Regions from separate parts of the Halomonas sp. BC1 genome, predicted to be linked through region 1. Evidence: predicted binding sites of a transcription regulator. Region 1 holds the regulator's gene; the other holds the start of a gene.
What was found. The regulator PhoB, encoded in region 1, activates phosphate uptake and scavenging genes when phosphate is short. The targets are predictions, from matches to a motif close to TGTCATANNNNTGTCANA.
Positions count from the first base shown of each region.

Region 2: a site for PhoB is predicted at 2,043-2,060, ahead of B7L72_RS11555 (PhoX family protein). Genes of this name have one in related genera too.

Region 1 is NZ_LFGS01000017.1:76,189-81,933, reverse strand. Features, by position in the region: gene B7L72_RS13455 (LysR family transcriptional regulator) at 1-31, opposite strand, end outside; gene B7L72_RS13450 (hypothetical protein) at 78-434, opposite strand; gene B7L72_RS13445 (HU family DNA-binding protein) at 434-706, opposite strand; gene B7L72_RS13440 (NAD(P)/FAD-dependent oxidoreductase) at 799-1,983, opposite strand; gene B7L72_RS13435 (chorismate--pyruvate lyase family protein) at 2,071-2,643, shown strand; gene ubiA (4-hydroxybenzoate octaprenyltransferase) at 2,681-3,571, shown strand; gene phoB (phosphate regulon transcriptional regulator PhoB) at 3,668-4,357, shown strand; gene phoR (phosphate regulon sensor histidine kinase PhoR) at 4,360-5,655, shown strand.
Region 2 is NZ_LFGS01000015.1:36,612-42,356, reverse strand. Features, by position in the region: gene B7L72_RS11555 (PhoX family protein) at 1-1,943, opposite strand, end outside; gene B7L72_RS11550 (HipA N-terminal domain-containing protein) at 2,265-2,672, opposite strand; gene B7L72_RS11545 (RNA-guided endonuclease TnpB family protein) at 2,674-3,819, opposite strand; gene B7L72_RS18290 (HipA N-terminal domain-containing protein) at 3,921-4,079, opposite strand; gene B7L72_RS11540 (helix-turn-helix domain-containing protein) at 4,083-4,331, opposite strand; gene katG (catalase/peroxidase HPI) at 4,592-5,745, opposite strand, start outside.

The DNA of each region.
Region 1 (5,745 bases):
AGTAGGCCAATCGCTGATGAGGGATATCCATCGCCTGGTACTACCTCGCGTGACGAAAATGCGCCCAGCTTGAAGGGCTACAAGTATCTGAGCAGCTTTTGCAGCTTGTTCATGTCGGCAGAGTCGCCGACGAGGCGCACGTCACCCGCCACCATGCCATCCAGAAATGCCTGTTGCGTCGGCTTTCTGAGGATGCGCAGGGCGGCTTCCTGGTCGCGAAAGCGCAGCTCCAGGTCCAGGTCGACGGGCAGGCCTTTACCGGACGTGATGCGTTTGGGGGTCATCCGGTAGTGGCGTGCCGTGCTCAAATCTTCTGTGGCAATGCCCCAGTCCAGGCCGCGCATGCGTTCCAGCTGCTCACGAAAGCGCGGCTTGCGGCGCAGGGCGCGCTTGAGCATGAAACTCAACAGCCACAGCATCAGCGAAAGCTTCATTAGGAAACGGCGTCCTTGAGCGCTTTGCCTGGCTTGAACGCCACGTTCTTGCTGGCCGGAATCTGTAGCGGTGCGCCGGTCTGCGGGTTCTTGCCGGTACGGGCGGCGCGTTCACGTACGGTGAAGGTGCCAAAGCCAATCAGTGTGACGTCTTCGCCTTTGGCCACGCTGTTGGTGATTTCGTCCAGAATGACATTCAGGACCTGGCCTGCCTTGTCCTTGGACAGGTCAGCACTCTCGGCGATGGCAGCGGCGAGTTCAGGTTTGCGCATGAAGGAATCTCCCTTGTGAAAAACAAACGTCAATGTTGTTGGTAACCCACCCCAGCGGGGCTTCTTTAGCCTAGTCGTGAAGGCGGCGAAAATCAGCCTAGCAGGGCAGGGACAGCTCTGGAAAGCTCCACTTTCCTTCTCACGCAGCCCCCTGTCAACGCAAAACCAATCAAACGACCGTCTTTATCTTCCGCCAGCGCCGTCAAATCCTGCCCATGACCCTCCACTCGCCAGTGCTGCGGTGTGCCCACTGGCGGGTAGGCCACCACCGGGAGCAGAGGCGTTTTGACGATGATCGGCCAGGCGCCGAAGCTTACCGGGGTAGGCGAGCCGCCCAGCGTGGCCGCCAGCGCTTTGGCGCTGGCTTGCAGCGGCTGAACGTACATGGCGTTCACGCCGTCGATGCAGGCCACGTCGCCCAATGCGTATACGTTGGGCTGGTGAGTACGAAGCAGCCGGTCCACCTCGATACCGCGGGCGCTGACCGCGAGTCCGGCGGCCTCGGCCAGCGCCGTGCGGGGCGCCAGTCCCGTGGCCAACAGGACGATGTCCACCGTATGGCGCTCGCCGCCGTCGAGCTGCAGTACCAGGTCGCGGTCGGCATTCATGGATAGGCTGTCCAGCGTGCGCCCCAGTACCAGTTGCATGCCTGCCGTTCGAAAGGTTTCGGCCAAGGCATGGCCCAGCGGCTCGGGCAGCAGGCGCGGCAGCGGGGTGCTCTCTGGCGCCACCAGGGTGACGTGGTGGCCGCCCGCATGGAGGTCGTTGGCGAATTCGCAGCCCACCAGGCCCGCGCCAATGATCGCCACTCGGCTTGGCTGGGCGAGCGCTGCATACAGGCGGCGGTAGTCATCCAGGTCGTTGACCGTGAAGCAGCGCCCTTTCAGCGCATCGGGTATCTGGAACGGCGTGCGCGGGGCCGCGCCGGTGGCGAGCACCAGGTGCTCGTAGCGGAGCAGGGTGCCGTTGTCCAGGCGCAGCATCTGGTGTTCCAACGCCAGTTCGACGACTTGCGTGTGGGCCATGAGCTGGGCATTCAGTTCGTCGGCGAGCGCTTCTGCGCTGCGCTGCGCCAGCTTTTCGGGGCTCAACCGCTTGGCGAAGCCCGTGGACAGCAGCGGTTTGCTGTACTCTTCGCCACGGTCGGCGCTAACCAGCGCGATGGTGCGAGAATCTCCCTGGCGGCGCAGCGCTCGCGCCAGGCCAATACCGGCCATGCCAGTGCCGACAATGACCAGCTCGGCATGTGGGGATTCGCTGAAGTGTGAATCGGGCATATCGTTATCCGGGGGTAAGGAACAAAAGCCTGCCAAGCCATCATGTTACACTAGCCTTCTTTCCAATTGACTGCTCTGGAGGCTCAGGTGACGCTCGTTGAGTTGCCACGCCCTGCGTTTTCGCTACCCCCCCACTGGCGGCCGGTTGCCGCTGCGCGGCCTGCCATGAGTGCGGCCTGGTGGCAATGGGTGGCCTCGACCGACTCCCTGACGGCGCGCCTGATGGCAGCCGGAGCGCCGAGCCAGTTCCGCGTACGCCTGCTGCGTCAGACCATTGGCCTGCCGTTTCAGGACGAAGCCATGGCGCTGGGCATCGCTCCACGTCGCCACGCCTGGCTACGCGAGGTGGCGCTGTGCATCGACGGCACGCCCTGGGTGGTGGCGCGATCGGTGGCACCGCTGGAGCAGCTGCAGGGCAAAGGCCTGGGGGCCTTGGGCGAGCGTTCGCTGGGCAGCTGGTTGTTTCAGCAGCCGGACCTGGTGCGCGGGCCGTTGCAGGCCACGGTGTCGCTCCCGCGCTTCACGGCGTGGGGTGCCCCCGCCAAGGGGCGTAGCCAGTGGGGGCGTCGCTCGGTCTTTCAGCACGCGGGGTTGTCGCTGCTGGTTCAAGAGTATTTTTTATCGACCATGGCCGATGCGCTGAGCCTGCCCTCGCGCTAGGCTATTCTGGAGTTTCTTTCACGAGGTAAGCATGAGCATGGACCGTTCTCTATTGCGGCCAACGGGTTGGGCCCGGCTGGCAGACTTTCTTCAGCTGATGCGCCTGGATCGGCCCATTGGTACCTGGCTGCTCATGTGGCCGACGCTCTGGGCGCTGTGGGTGGCTGCAGAAGGGGTGCCGGGTCGCTCCGTGCTGATCATCTTCATTGCCGGTGTCTACGTGATGCGTGCTGCGGGCTGCGTGGTGAACGACTATGCCGACCGCCATGTGGATGGCCACGTCAAGCGTACTCGCCAGCGCCCCATGGCCACGGGACGCATCAGCGAAACCGAAGCCCAGCTGCTGTTCGTGGCGCTGGTCGCCGCTGCCTTCATTTTGGTGCTGCTGACTAACTGGTTCACCGTGCTGCTGTCGGTGGGCGGCGTGCTGCTGGCTTTCGTGTATCCGTTCATGAAGCGCTACACCCACTTCCCGCAGGTGGTGCTGGGCGCGGCCTTTTCCTGGGCCATTCCCATGGCGTTTGGCGCGGTATTGGGCCACGTGCCTTTGGAAGCCTGGCTGCTGTTCAGTGCCAACCTGCTGTGGACCGTTGCCTACGATACCCAGTACGCCATGGTCGACCGTGACGATGATCTGAAAATCGGTATCAAGTCGACCGCCGTGCTGTTTGGCCGTGCTGACCGGTTGATCATCGGGCTGCTGCAGGCAAGCGTGCTGGCCCTGCTGAGCTGGGTTGCGCTGCGCGTCGGGCTGGGGGGCTTTTTCTGGCTGGGGTTGCTGGGCATGGCGGCGACGTTCGTGTACCAGCAGTGGCTGATCGTCGGGCGTGATCGTGACCGCTGTTTTCAGGCCTTCCTGAACAACCACTGGTCGGGTCTGCTGGTCTTTGCAGGTATTGCCTTGAGCTGGTGGCCGGTGGCGGGCTAAATTGATTGTGTGTCATGGAACTGTCATCAAGTCATGGTGTTATCGTCACACGCATGTCATTGAACTTTCCTGTATAGAGCACCGTGAGGCCCTGGAATGACCGCCAAGACCGTACTGATCGTCGATGATGAGGCGCCTATCCGCGAAATGATCGCCGTGGCGCTGGAAATGGCTGACTATCGCGTGCTTGAAGCGGACAACGCCCAGGATGCCCACGCCATGGTCGTCGACCACCAGCCCGACCTGCTGCTGCTGGACTGGATGATGCCGGGCACCAGCGGCATCGAGCTGGCCCGTCGGTTGAAGCGCGAAGAAGCCACCGCCGAGCTGCCGATCATCATGCTGACGGCCAAGGGCGAAGAGGACAACAAGATCCAGGGCCTGGAAGCGGGTGCCGACGACTATATCACCAAGCCCTTTTCCCCCCGTGAGCTGGTGGCCCGCCTGAAGGCCGTGCTGCGCCGTGCCACGCCGCGTGGCGTGGAAGACCCCATCGAAATCAATGGTCTGCTGTTGGACCCTGTGAGCCACCGGGTCAGCGCCCATGGCAAGGCGCTGGAAATGGGGCCTACCGAGTATCGTCTGCTGCAGTTTTTCATGACCCATCAGGAGCGCGCCTACACGCGCAGCCAATTGCTTGACCAGGTATGGGGTGGCAACGTCTACGTGGAAGAGCGCACGGTGGACGTGCATATTCGTCGTCTTCGTAAAGCGCTGGGCGAGCCTCATCAAAATCTGATTCAAACGGTGCGCGGTACCGGGTACCGGTTCTCTGCGCGAGTGTAAGCGTGCGCCTGTGGAGCCGTGAGATCTGGCGCATCATCTGGCTGGCCCTGTTGGGCCTCTGCCTGGGATGGCTGGTGGATTACCCTGGCGTCGGGCTGGCGGCGGGGCTGCTGTTTTGTCTGGTCTATCATCTGCGTCAGTTTCGGGCGCTCTTCCTTTGGCTGACGCTTCACCCCCACGATGAGCCCCCGGCGGCCAAGGGCATGTGGGGGGAGCTGTTCGACCGCCTCTATCGCTACCAGAAAAGCCAGCGCATTACCCAAAGTCGTTTACGGGCGACGCTGGCGAGAATTCAGGAGTCCTCCGAAGCCATGCGCGATAGCGTGGTGATGCTGGACCGCCACGGCGACCTGGAGTGGTGGAACAGCGCGGCCACCGACATGCTGGGGCTGCAAACCGCCCACGATCGTGGCCAGCACATCACCAACCTGCTGCGCGACCCTCGCTTCATCAGCTACTTCAATGCCCGCGACTACAGCGAGCCGCTGACGCTGACCTCGCCGATCGACGAGCGGCGCATCCTCCAGTATCAGATCACTCTGTACGGCGATGACGAGCGGCTGGTCATGGCCCGTGATATTACGCGTCTGCACCGCCTGGAGCAGATGCGGCGTGACTTCGTCGCCAACGTCTCCCATGAACTGCGCACTCCGCTGACCGTGCTGTCGGGCTACCTGGAAACCTACGGCGACCTCAAGGAGCTGCTGCCTCCCCGCCTGGGTAAAGGGATCGTACAGATGGAGGAGCAGACGCGACGGATGCAGAATCTGGTCAACGACCTGCTGCTGCTGTCACGGCTGGAAATCGACCAGGGAGGCGATGATCACCAGATGCTGGCCGTAGGCCCCATGCTCGACAGCATTCGCCGAGACGCCCTGGCGCTCTCCAGGCAGCAGCACAGTGTGCAGGTCATTCTGGAGAGCGACGCTGGCTTGATCGGCAGCGAGCAGGAGCTGCGCAGCGCCATTTCCAATCTAGCCTTCAATGCCGTGCGCTATACCCCGGAAGGCAGTCAGATCACGTTGCGCTGGTCGGTGGCCGCCAACGGCAGCGGGTGTATCGAGGTCGAGGACGATGGCGATGGCATTGATCCGGTGCATATCCCCCGCCTGACCGAGCGCTTCTATCGAGTGGATAAAGGGCGTAGTACGGCAACAGGAGGGACGGGTCTGGGCCTGGCCATCGTGAAGCACGTGCTGCTGCGCCACGAGGCCCAGCTCAACATAGAGTCACATCCTGGCGAGGGGGCATCCTTTCGCTGTGTCTTCCCTGCCAAGCGAGTCAGCGGCCCGGCTTGAGGGCTCGATGACGCTTTGCGCTCCTCCTTATCCGCTTCCTGCACAACCCCTGTATAAGTGTGCCATATTGGCATAGAGCTCTGGTCACAC
Region 2 (5,745 bases), on a different contig from region 1:
CAATGGCTGGTGAAGCGGCCTTCGGCAAAGGCGTCTTCGGTGGTGGTGGCGCCAGGGTGCTGGACGTTGACGAACATGGTGCGCTGGTCTGGAGTAGTCACCACGCCGGTGATTTCCTGGCCCACAGGCCCGGTCAGGAAGCGCTTGATCTCGCCGGTTTCCGGGTTGGCGACCAGCATCTGGTTGTTGCCGAAGACTTCGTAGATACCGGTGTTCATTTCGGATTCGCTGATGTCGGTCTGTATCCATACTCGGCGGTCGGCATCGATCCACAGGCCGTCGGGGCTGGCAAAGATGTTGTCTTCTACCAGCGCATTGCCCGCCAGGTCGCGGCTATCGTCCTGGTCGCCTGCCAGCACGAACAGGTCCCAGACAAAGCGCTCGCCTGCGTGAGTGCCCTCTTCCTGCCAGCGGATGATATGGCCAAAGCTGTTGTTGGCGCGCGGGTTGGCGGGGTGCTCGTCGCCCTCTGCGCGGCGCGTATTGTTGGTCAGCGTGAAGTAGACGTCGCCGGTTTGCGGGTCGACGGCGCCCCACTCCGGGCGATCCATCCTGGTGGCGCCCACATGGTCGGCGGCACTGCGCGTATTGACCAGGATATCCGCCAGGTCCGCAAAGCCATTCTCGGGCGTCAGGCCGTTCTGGCCGGGGGCCAGCGCCAACCACTCGCCGCTGCCATCATCGTTGAACCTGGCCACATAAAGCGTGCCTTCATCCAACAGGCTGCCGTCCGCCGTCGCGGCGTCGAAGGGGCGCCGTGAAACGAACTTGTAGATGTACTCGAAGCGCGAGTCGTCCCCGGAGTACGCCACCACGGGCTGCCCTTCCACCGCAGGGGCAAAGATGACGCCTTCATGGGCAAAGCGCCCCAGGTGGGTACGCTTGACCGGCACGGAATCGGGGTTCATCGGGTCGATTTCGACCATCCAGCCAAACGTATGAGGTTCGTTACGGAAGTCCTCTGCCGGGCTGGCTCCTCGGCTACTGGCATCGAAGCGGCTGAACTGATCGCTCTGCTGATCGGCACGGTGCCACTGATAACGACCGGTGTCGCGGGTTTCGATCCCGTAGCGCGCCTGGCGACGATCGATGTCGGTATCCGTGTTAGCAAAATAGCCCGCCCAGTTCTCTTCGGCTGCCAGGTAGGTGTTCCAGGGCGTGACCCCGTGGGCACAGTTGTTCAAGGTGCCACGCGTCATCAGGCCTTCCGGGCTGTACTGGGTAATCAGGTGCTCCGTGCCCGCCACCGGGCCCGAGAGCTGCATGGGCGTTTGGGCAGTAATGCGGCGGTTCAGGGCATCCTGCACCACTTCCCACTCGCCTTGCTCATTGGCACGAACGCGCACGACACTCACGCCGTGGGCATTCATCTCCTTGATCACCTGATCGGCATCGCGGCTGCCATCGTCATGCTGAGGAAAGCCATTGCGGTCCAGCGCCAGGCCACTGGCCGCTGCGTGCAAGAAGCGTGGTTCCACGTATTCATGGTTGAGCACCAACAGGCCGTCGGTGGAGCTGCCGTTCAGCGCAAAGAAGTGCATGCCGTCGTGATGGCTGCCCACCTGATGCGCCTGCTGCTCCCCGGAAGCTTCCAGGCTGAACGCGGGCATATCGCCCGTGATGGGCGTTCCCCAGGGGATGAAGCTTTGCACGCGATAGCCCGCAGGCACCACGACGTTATCAGCAGCGCTGATACCTACCGGGTTGAATCCCATGGTGGGTGAACCCGCGCCCGCATTGGCGGCCAGCGCTTGCGTCAACGGCAGCCTGGTCGCCATCAGGCCCGCGATCACCGTTGCCAGCCCCCCTTTGAGGACGCCTCGGCGGCTCAAGCGACGCTCCAGAATATCGCCAAAATAGGCATTGCTGGAACGGTTGCTGAGCGGCTCATCCCCCTGAGCCATTACGCTATCGACACTGCCTGCCACGGTTTTCTTCGTCATGATACATCTCCCTGATGAGCGGCCCACTGCTGGCTTAACCATTTGCTGGCTTATATGAGAAACAGCCAATATGGCTTGCTCAGCAGCATCGGCGCGCAACATGTCATGCTCGTGACAGTTGAGTGAAGGTTTGACGAAGCCTGAATAGCACCTGAACAGGGAGCAGGTGTCATTGGTTTATATCCTTTTCCAGTCTCTTGAGCTGTCGACCCAGTCCTTCCATGATGGGGGCACTCACGGTGTCAGGAAAATCATCCGGCAGCAGCGCCGCTACCCGGCTCATGGCTACGTCAGCCTGTGCGAGTATGCTCTGTATGATGGTCAGCGTTCCCTGTGCCAAAGCAGAGCCATTTTTTCCTGCGCCCCGGCGAGCGAGATTCTGAAGTCTCCATCACGATGCATGCCAAGCGGCAACTCTTGGTAGCCGCTGAGCAATGTCGCGATATCCGTCTCATCCAGCGGCTCTGCTGTGATCTGTCGAACATTGGGTATGGTGTCTGTCTCGGGATACAGCTGAATAGCGCCGATACAATCACGGCCTACGGCGGCGAGAAGGTCAAAGGGGTGTCCGGTCGCCAGCTGAAATTTTGCCTGCATTCTGGCGCGAATCGCCTCGGAGTCGGGCAGCAGGTTATCGAAGAAGTTGTAAACCACCGCGCCACGATAGCTTGCCGAAGATAACGGCATGGATATTGACTGCTCCTCGCCCTGAAGGACGAGGATTCCCAATTCAACGAGAATCGGACACGGAGACTGGCTCCATGCCGCTTACATTCTCTCCAAGGGCTAACACCGCCAGCCCGGCGGCTTTAATGTTAAGCGCGGCATTGATGTCGCGGTCGTTATCGGCGGCGCACTCGGGGCACGTCCAGGTCCGAACCTGCAACGGCATCTCGGGCATCACATGCCCGCAGCCAGAACAGCGTTTGCTGGAGGGATACCACTGGTCGATGGCCGACAGTTGCCGGCCCGCCCAGTCGGCCTTATACGCCAGCTGCCGGACGAATTCGCCCCAGCCCGCATCGCTGATCGACTTGGCCAGCGAGCGATTGCGCAGCATGTTCTTCACCTTGAGGGACTCGACGCAGATCACTTGGTTCTCGTTGACGATCTGGCGGGACAGCTTGTGCAAGTTGTCCATCCGGCAATCGGAGATCCTGGCGTGAAGGCGGGCGACTTTCTGCCTGGCCTTGGCACGGTTCTTCGAGCCGCGCTGCTTCTTACTCAGCCGACGCTGTGCCCTGGCCAGCCGGGTCGCGTATTTCGCCGTATGGCGGGGATTGCCGATTCGATGCCCGTCGCTGGTGACGAACAGGTCTTTCAGGCCGAGGTCGATGCCCACCATTTTCGGGGTCACGGGCAGCGTCTCGGGCGAGAACTCGCAGAGGCAGCTGACGAAGTAGCGCCCTGCGGCGTCCTTGGATACGGTGACGGTGGTCGGTTCGCTGGGCAATTCACGGCTCCAGCGGATCGCCAGCGGTTCCTTGCACTTGGCAAGAAACAACTTGCCGTCGCGGTACTTGAAGGCCGAGCGAGTGAACTCCGCCGACTGGCGGTGCCGCTTGCTCTTGAAGCTCGGGTACCTGGCTCGGCCCTCGAAGAAGTTCTTGAAGGCCGTCTGCTGGTGGCGAAGGCACTGTTGAAGCGGGACCGAGCTGACCTCGTTGAGAAACGCGGTATCGTCAGCCTTCTTCATGCGCGACAACTCGGCGTTCGCCGCTACGTAGCCGACCTTTTCCTTGCGCGCGTAGAACGCATCGGTGCGATAGCGAAGCACTGCGTTGTAGACGAAGCGCACACACCCAAACGTCCGAGCCAGGAGCTGTTCCTGCTCAGGCGTCGGGTAGAAGCGGTATTTGTAGGCGCGTTTCGTCATGCCTCACAAAATATGCCATTAGCTGTAAGATGGCAACCACCAGAGAGGGAGGCAGCGAGAACAGGGTCGTCCTGACGGACGACGCGCTATCCCTCCCCGCACTAGAAGTGCGGGGTTTCTCGCGCAAAGACTGATGAAATAGCGCGTGCGCCGGGGCGGTCTAGCCATTCAGGCAGATAGCGGAAAGCCATGGCGCCGGAACGGCCGAGGCTGAGTCGGCCTACCTCGATACCGTTGAGTGCTACCGTCAGGTTAGCCACTGGTTACCACTCCTCATCCCACACCTGTTCACTTTGCTTACTCTCTCTCTTTGCCACATGTAATTCTAGCCCGAGGGCAGCCATCAGTTTGAAGAGCGTTTCAACGCGGCTTTTTTCCGGGTGATTCTCGAAAGCGGAGACGGTGGCTTGTTTGATGCCGACCTGTTCGGCGGCATCTTTCTGGCTCATGCCATTATGGGAGCGGGCTTCTTTCAAGGCCTTGGCCAGCATATCGGGTGAGGTAATTTTCATGGCTATGTCTCAGAACGATGTCTCAGAACGATTCCTCAGGACGGCCCCTTGGATCTATCCCTTTTAGCGGATAAGACGCATTTTATCCTCTGTAAAGGATTTTTCGCAATTATCCGCTGTAGAGGATTTCTTGATATGCCTGTTGGCCGTAGCATGTTCAGAGCACCTCAGAAAGGACTTTGGCACGTAAAGACTCGAGGGCTGCAGATACAAAAACCCCGCATCTTGAGATGCGGGGTTTTTGCTGGCACTAATAGTGATTACGCGACGTCAAAGCGATCCGCATTCATCACCTTCGTCCAGGCGGACACGAAATCCTTGACGAATTTCTCGGCGTTATCGTCCTGGGCATACACTTCGGCGTAGGAGCGCAGCAGCGAGTTGGAGCCAAACACCAGATCCACCCGCGAGGCGGTCCATTTCACGGCACCGGTCTTGCGGTCGCGAATTTCGTAGGCGTTGCTGCCCACCGGCTTCCAGGTGTTGGCCATGTCGGTCAGGTTGACGAAGAAGTCGTTGGTCAACTGGCCTTCACGGTCCGTGAAGACGCCGTGCTTGGTGCCACCGTAGTTGGTGCCCAGCACACGCATGCCACCCAGCAGCACGGTCATTTCCGGGCCTGTCAGGCCCATCAGCTGCGCACGGTCGAGCAACATCTCTTCCGGCTTCACGATGTACTCTTTCTTCTGCCAGTTGCGGAAGCCATCGGCCAGCGGCTCCAGCGGTGCGAAGGAGTCCGCATCGGTCAGCTCGTCAGTGGTGTCGCCACGGCCTTTCAGGAAGGGCACACGGATATCGTAGCCCGCCGCCTTGGCAGCTTGCTCGATACCGACGCTACCCGCCAGCACGATGATATCCGCCACGCTGGCACCGGTGTCGGCTGAAATCTGCTCGTAAACGCTGAGCACTTTGGCCAAACGCTCGGGCTCGTTGCCCTGCCAATCCTTTTGCGGTGCCAGACGAATACGCGCGCCGTTGGCGCCACCGCGCATGTCGGAACCACGATAGGTACGGGCACTGTCCCAGGCCGTCGCGACCATCTCGCCGATGGACAAACCGCTGGCCGCAATCTTCTGCTTGACGACTTCTTCACAGTAGTCGGTGCTGCCTGCGGGCACCGGGTCTTGCCAGATCAGGTCTTCCGCCGGTACTTCCGGGCCGATGTAGCGCGCTTTCGGGCCCAGGTCGCGGTGGGTCAGCTTGAACCAGGCCTTCGCGAAGGTCTGCTTGAAGTACTCCGGGTCCGCCATGAATTTTTCACAGATGGCGCGATACGTCGGATCCACCTTCATCGCCATGTCCGCATCGGTCATGATCGGGTTATGGCGAATGGAGGGGTCGGTGGCATCGACCGGCTTGTCTTCTTCTTTGATATCGATCGGCTCCCACTGGTGGGCACCGGCGGGGCTTTTTC